Regions from separate parts of the Streptomyces sp. NPDC005262 genome, predicted to be linked through region 2. Evidence: riboswitches for the same ligand, from Rfam matches in the RefSeq annotation. Region 2 holds a riboswitch; each other region holds the start of a gene.
The links. Region 2 has a riboswitch for cobalamin ahead of ACFYP5_RS05465 (cobalamin biosynthesis protein). Riboswitches for the same ligand answer to the same signal wherever they lie in the genome.

Region 1 (2,255 bases), on a different contig from region 2:
GCGTCAGCGGAGCGACGTCCAACCGCCAGAAGGCCTGCGGCGGAAGGCCCAGCGCATGCACGATCGCGGCCCGCACCGCCGCGGGTTCGACCACGGCGAGCACGCTACCGTCATCGGCACCCTCCCCATGCAGTGAATCCAGCCAGCCGCCTACCCGGGCATGCAGATCCAGTAGCGACTCACCGTCGTGCGGGGCCGCCGAGGGGTCGGACAGCCAGTTCGACACCGCCTCCGGCTCGTCCCGGCTCACCTCCGCCAGCCGTTGTCCGCGCCAGCGCCCCAAGTCCCAGCGGCGAAGGGCGGGTTCGGGCTTCGATCGAAGCCCCAACGCCTCGGCGGTCCCGGTGCAACGCTCGTCCGAGCCGTGCACCCGGTGGTCGGCGGCAGGCACCTCGGCCGCGACCGCACGCGCTCGTCGGACGCCGGACGCGTCGAGCGGGGTGTCACCGTCGAAGCGGGCCTCGCGCAGCGCCACGTTGAGCGCCGGTGAGATCAACATCACCCGTACCGTGAACACCCGCGTCAACTCCCTGAACTGTGGCCTCTTCAGTAAGCACACCATGGCATCCAGGGCTGAGGGGTGGGCAGATGGTGCCATGGCGGCAGGGTGCTCCCAGACGGTATGGTCGCGACGAACATGACGACGGTGTGATGGAAGTCCGGTGAGAATCCGGCACGGTCGCGCCACTGTGAACCCGTATCCGTACGGGAAGTCAGACCCAGCACTGTCGTCTCAGGCACCACGATCGGGACGCGTGTTCCCCCAGGAGGTTCTGCCATGGCACAGACTGCTGCCCCCGCCGCCGTCGCATCACCCGCCATCACCCCCATCTCACTGAAGGCCATTGCCCCTTGGGCGGTCTTCTTCGGCATTCTCATGCTCGTCCTGCTGTACTTCGTCGGTGCCGAGCAGGGTGCCACCGCGGTCATCTCCGGCGAGGGTGTCCACGAGTGGGTCCACGACGGTCGCCACCTGCTCGGTTTCCCCTGCCACTGACCCACCGCGCAAGCCAGGGGAACCCCTCATGAACTCCATATCTGTCAGAGCCCTGCTGGTCCGCGGCATGCTGGCGGGCCTCGTCGCGGGTGCGCTCGCACTTGCCGTCGCCTACTTCCTCGGAGAGTCGCGGGTCGACGCGGCGATCGCCCTCGAAGAGGCGCACAGCCACGACCACGGCGGCGGCGAGGAACTCGTCAGCCGTGCCATGCAGTCCACGGCCGGCCTCGCCACCGGTGTCCTCGTCTTCGGCGTGGCCATCGGCGGCATCGCCGCGCTCGTCTTCTGCTACGCCCTCGGCCGCATCGGCACATTCGGCCCCCGGGCCACGGCCGCACTGATCGCGTTCGGCGCCCTGCTGACCGTGTATGTCGTGCCGTTCCTCAAATACCCGGCCAACCCGCCGGCCGTCGGCAACCCCGACACGATCGGCCAACGCACCGCCATGTTCTTCCTCATGGTCGCTCTGAGTGTGCTGCTCGCCGTTGCGGCCGTCATCCTCGGCAAGCGGCTGGCTCCTCGCCTGGGCAACTGGAACGCGACGATTGCCGCATCGGCCGCCTACGTCCTCGTCATCGGGCTCGCCTACGCCTTTCTGCCCTCGTTCAACGAGGTCGGCAAGGACTTCCCGGCAAGCCTGCTCTGGGAGTTCCGCCTCGCCACCCTCGCCGTTCAGGCCACGCTCTGGACCACTTTCGGTCTGGTCTTCGGCTACCTGACCGAACGGCTGCTGGTGCCGGCACCGCACCCGGTCCCGGCGGGGGACGGCACCGCGTCCCGCACGGCCACCGCTGCCGGCTGACCGGCCGAAACACCACTACGACCGAACCCGCCAGGAGCCGCCTGGCGGGTTCAGCCGTGGGAGGGGTCGAGACGCCCGGGTACCCGGCGTCATGATGGACGTCGGGCGGAGACCTGGGGAGAAGGCGCGTACCCGTCGGCTCCGTCCGTCGCCGTCGCTCCGCCCCCGCGTTCGGCCGCCCAGTCGATCCGATAGTGCCTCAGCAGGTCTTCCTCCCCGACGAAGCGCATACCGGCCGCTGCCATGACGTGCTGGGACGCGACGTTGTCGACGTCGGCGTCGCCCCTGACCGACGCGACACCCGCGGCCCGGGCGAACTCCAGCAGCGCGCGCAGAGCCTCGGAGGCGTACCCCTTGCCGCGCATCGCCGGTATCAGGCCGTAGCCGATCGTGACCTGCCCCCGGTCGTCCGGGGCACCGTGGAAACCGACTCCGCCGATGGCGTGCCCGTCCTCC
Region 2 (2,255 bases):
GACGCGCAGAAGACCATGGGCATCATCACCCTCGCCCTGGTCACCGGCGGCGTTCTCTCCCCCGGCTCCAACCCGCCGGTCTGGGTCATCGTCTCCGCGGGTATGGCCATCGCGCTCGGCACCTACCTCGGCGGCTGGCGCATCATCCGCACCATGGGCAGTGGCCTCACCGAACTCAAGCCGCCGCAGGGCTTCGCCGCCCAGACCAGCGCGGCCACGGTCATCCTGGCCTCCTCGCACCTCGGCTTCTCCCTCTCCACCACCCAGTCGTGCTCCGGCGCGGTGATGGGTGCGGGCCTGGGCCGCCGGGGCGGTGTGGTCCGCTGGTCCACCGCGACCCGGATGTTCGTCGCCTGGGGTCTGACCCTGCCGGCCGCCGGTCTGGTCGGTGCGGGTGCGGAGTTCCTCACCAAGCAGGGCACCTGGGGTGTCGTCGTCGTCGCCATGCTGCTGATCGGCGGCTCCGCCGCCATCTGGCTGCTGTCCCGCCGCAAGCCGGTCGGTCACGGCGATGTCGCTCCCGCCGCCGAACCGGCGGGTGTCATCACCACCGCCATCGCGGCCGTCACCCCGCCGCCCACCGGGGCCGCCGCTCCGGCCACCACGGCGGACGCGACCGCAGCCACGGACCTCAAGTCCACCATCCCGGCCCCGGCCGGAACCGTCGCCGATCCGGCGCGGCCCGCCACGGTGTAAGGACAGATCACCATGAACATCGACTGGGCAGCTCTCGGCTCCGTCTTCGGCGTCTCGCTCGTCGTCACCGTGGCGCTGGTGGGCCTCTTCACCCTGGGCATCGTCGGCCTCTCCAAGCAGCCGGAACCGGCGGCGCAGGGCGGCTCCGGCTCGGGCTCCCTGGTACTCGCCCGCACCGGCGCCTACGTCTGCTTCGGGCTCTGCGCGGCCGCGGTCGCGTACGGGATCTATCTGATCGTCGCCTGAGCACCCACCCGCACGTCCCGTCGGGCCGGACACACCTCGCGTGTGTCCGGCCCGATGTGCGTCTGCGCACACTGCGCCACCGCAGGTCAAGGCCAGGTTGACGGGCATTCGCGGAGCGTGGTGGACTGCCGGAGCCATTTACGGCGACAGCAGAGGAAGCCGGTGCGAATCCGGCGCGGTCCCGCCACTGTCACCGGGGAGCAGTCCCCCACACCGGAAGTCACGGCTCGCGCAGGCGGGCTGGAAGGCCGGGGGAACTGCGGATCCGGGAGCCAGGAGACTCTCGCCGCCGGTCACGTCGAACCAGGGCGCGGACCCTGAGTGAGGACATATCGCCATGCCCGGCTGCCGTGCGTCGTCGTCCGTTTCTGTGCCGCTCCCACCGGGAGCCGGCTGTACGAAGGTCCTTCGAGGCGCAACGGCCGGCTGAACCGTGCGAGCCGACCGCATCTTCGCGTACGGCGCCACGGCCGGTCTGATCGGCGATCAGCTGCTCGGTGATCCCCGCCGGCGGCATCCGGTCGCCGCGTTCGGACGGGCCGCCGCGGCCGTCGAGCGCCGCCTGTGGCGCGACCACCGCGGGTGGGGCGCACTGCACACCCTGGTCTGCGCCGGAGGCGCCGCGGCCGGAGCCGCGCTGGCCGCCCGTGCCGTACGCCGTCGTCCCGCCGCATCCGTCGCCCTCACCGCCGCCGCCACCTGGTCGGTCGTCGGCGGCACATCGCTGGGGCGGGAGGCCCGCGCCATCGGCCGCGCGCTGTCCGCCGGTGACATCGCGCTGGCCCGTGAGCGGCTCCCCCATCTGTGCGGCCGCGACCCGCACTCCCTCGACGGGCCGCAGATCGCCCGCGCCGTGGTGGAGTCCGTAGCCGAGAACACCTCCGACGCGGTGGTCGGCGCGCTGGTGTGGGGCGCGCTGGGCGGCGTGCCCGGACTCGTCGCCTTCCGGGCCGTCAACACCCTCGACGCCATGGTCGGGCACAAGTCACCCCGCCATCTGCGCTACGGCTGGGCCTCGGCCCGGCTGGACGACGTCGTGGGCTGGCCCGGTGCCCGGCTCACGGCCGCGCTCGCCGTGGTTGCCGGTGGGCATCCACGTCGGGCGGTACGGGCCTGGCGGGCCGACGCCGGCAGCCACCCGAGCCCCAACGCGGGGCCGGTGGAGGCCTCGTTCGCGGGCGCGCTCGGCGTACGGCTCGGCGGGACCCTCGCGTACGGCGGCCGTGTCGAGCACCGGCCGGTGCTGAACGGCGCGGCCGGCCGTGCGGTGCGGACCGAGGACATCGAGCGCGCGGTGCGGCTGTCGCGCCGGG
Region 3 (2,255 bases), on a different contig from region 2:
CGCGGGCATCGACTTGCGGGCCAGGCCCTTGGCCTCGGCGGCCCGGTACGCGGCGTCGAACTCGTCGCCCCACAGATCGACCAGCTCGGGCACGTCGGCGGGCGAGAACAGCGACCAGTCGCCGTCCGTGTCGACGCGGCGCATGAACTCGTCCGGGATCCAGTGCGCCAGGTTGAGGTTGTGCGTACGCCGCTGGTCCTCACCCGTGTTGTCGCGCAGCTCCAGGAACTCCTCGATGTCCGCGTGCCACGTCTCCAGGTAGACGGCGGCGGCGCCCTTGCGGCGGCCGCCCTGGTTCACCGCGGCGACCGAGGCGTCGAGTGTCTTGAGGAACGGCACGATGCCGTTGGAGTGCCCGTTGGTGCCGCGGATCAGTGAACCGCGGGCGCGGATCCGGGAGTACGAGAGGCCGATGCCGCCCGCGTGCTTGGAGAGCCGTGCCACCTGGTGGTAGCGGTCGTAGATCGAGTCGAGCTCGTCCAGCGGCGAGTCCAGCAGATAGCAGGAGGACATCTGCGGGTGCCGGGTGCCGGAGTTGAAGAGCGTGGGGGAGGAAGGGAGGTAGTCGAGGCGGCTCATCAGGCCGTACAGCGAGGCGACCTCGTCCAGTGCGCGCGCCGAGTCGTTCTCGGCGAGACCGGCCGCGACCCGCAGCATGAAGTGCTGGGGCGTCTCGATGACCTGACGGGTGTGCGGGTGGCGCAGCAGATAGCGGCTGTGCAGCGTCCGCAGCCCGAAGTAGCCGAACCGGTCGTCGGCGCCGTCGGCGAGCGACTGCTCGACCAGCGCGTCGAGCCGGGCCGCGTGGAGCGCGACGAACGCGGCCGTGCGGTCCGCGATCAGACCCTCGTGGTGGCCGACGGCGACCGAGGCGGAGAAGGACACCGCGCCCTGACCGGCCGCCTCGTCCGCGATGGTGCGGGTGAGGAGGCGGGCGGCGAGCCGGGAGTACGCGGGGTCCTCGGAGATCAGACCCGCGGCGGCCTCGGTGGCCAGCGAACGGAGCTCTGCTTCGTCCGACCGGGCGTTGCGGCCGCGCAGTGCGGCGGCGGCGACGCGACCGGGGTCGGTGTCGGGCAGATCGACGGTGAGGTCGGTCAGGGTCCGCAGCAGTGCGGTCCCGGGCCCGTCGTTCGTGGTTCCCGTGGACTCGGCGACTGAAGCCGGATCGGCTGGCGCGATGGTCATGTGGTGCTCTCCCTCGCTCGGCTCGGGGCCGGGCGGGGAGCGGGGGCAGCCGGGCAGAGGCGTGCCCGGGAAAGGGGACAGCACTCCGTGCGGCGTCCACCGGCCCATCCGCGAGGCCCGGACGTCTGGGCGTCCGGATCGGTCGAGCCGGACGCGCTGTCGGCAGGTCCTCGGACTTACAGGGTGCGCAAAAGTACACCGATCACACCGTTGCGGGACAGTTCCGGATTCCCACCGGATTTCCCTGCGGCGACAGCGAGCACGAGCATACATGTGGGGGCCGCCCGTTGAGGCAGCCCCCACATGTTGTGTCGTTCGGGGTTCACAGGGTGAGGCTGTAAGTGAGCAGCTGGAGACCTGGAACGGGATACCAGTCGCGCTCCGGAGTCCGTACGAAGCCCAGGCGCCCGTAGATCCGGTGGGCGGCGAGCATGGTCGACTGCGTCGACAGGACGAGCCTCACGACGCCGTCGGTACCCCGTGCGCGGTCGATACAGGCCCGTACGAGCGCCTCGCCCGCCCCGAGGCCACGCGCCTCCCGCGCGACGGCGAGCATCCGGAATTCGGCCTCGCCGGGGCCGGCGATGTCGGCCCACGGGTTGCCGGGCGGTGCGTATGTCACGCCGCCCAGTACCCGGCCGTCGGCGCCGACCGCGACGAGCACGTCGGCCTCGGCGGCACGGCGCGGCACGTCGCGGAGTTGCCCGAGATACGGGTCGTCGGCACCGAGGTCGAGCAGGCCTTCGTCGAGGTACGCGTACGCGGTGATCTCGCCGAGGAGGTGGTGTTCGGTGGGGTCGACGGGCCTGATCGCTATGTCCATGGCGGCAGTGTGCCGTACGGGGGCGGGGCCCCGGGGGCAGCTGCCCCCGGTGGGCCAGGGTGCCGCCCCTGTCAGAAACCTGTGTGGCCCGGCCGGCGACGGATCTTTCCTCCGTCGCCGGCCGGGCCACATTTTCGACCGGCGTGCAGGCCTAGTTGGTCGACGGGCTCGTGTCGGGGGAGGAGGCCGGCTCAGGCCTGGCCAACGGGAGTTCGACCTTCACGCCCGGGTCGCCCGCGTCCGC

Region 1: it holds a riboswitch for cobalamin, as region 2 does, so the genes downstream of both, ACFYP5_RS11780 (CbtB domain-containing protein) here and ACFYP5_RS05465 (cobalamin biosynthesis protein) in region 2, are expected to answer to the same signal.
Region 3: it holds a riboswitch for cobalamin, as region 2 does, so the genes downstream of both, ACFYP5_RS01320 (ribonucleoside-diphosphate reductase subunit alpha) here and ACFYP5_RS05465 (cobalamin biosynthesis protein) in region 2, are expected to answer to the same signal.

What each region holds. Positions count from the first base shown of each region.
Region 1 is NZ_JBIAKK010000003.1:409,409-411,663, reverse strand. It holds gene ACFYP5_RS11785 (histidine phosphatase family protein) at 1-499, opposite strand, end outside; adenosylcobalamin (AdoCbl) riboswitch at 627-775, shown strand; gene ACFYP5_RS11780 (CbtB domain-containing protein) at 779-997, shown strand; gene ACFYP5_RS11775 (CbtA family protein) at 1,026-1,799, shown strand; gene ACFYP5_RS11770 (GNAT family N-acetyltransferase) at 1,889-2,255, opposite strand, start outside.
Region 2 is NZ_JBIAKK010000002.1:62,554-64,808, forward strand. It holds gene ACFYP5_RS05455 (anion permease) at 1-696, shown strand, start outside; gene ACFYP5_RS05460 (hypothetical protein) at 709-942, shown strand; cobalamin riboswitch at 1,094-1,225, shown strand; gene ACFYP5_RS05465 (cobalamin biosynthesis protein) at 1,376-2,255, shown strand, end outside.
Region 3 is NZ_JBIAKK010000001.1:312,210-314,464, reverse strand. It holds gene ACFYP5_RS01320 (ribonucleoside-diphosphate reductase subunit alpha) at 1-1,188, opposite strand, end outside; cobalamin riboswitch at 1,332-1,470, opposite strand; gene ACFYP5_RS01315 (GNAT family N-acetyltransferase) at 1,511-2,011, opposite strand; gene mctP (monocarboxylate uptake permease MctP) at 2,163-2,255, opposite strand, start outside.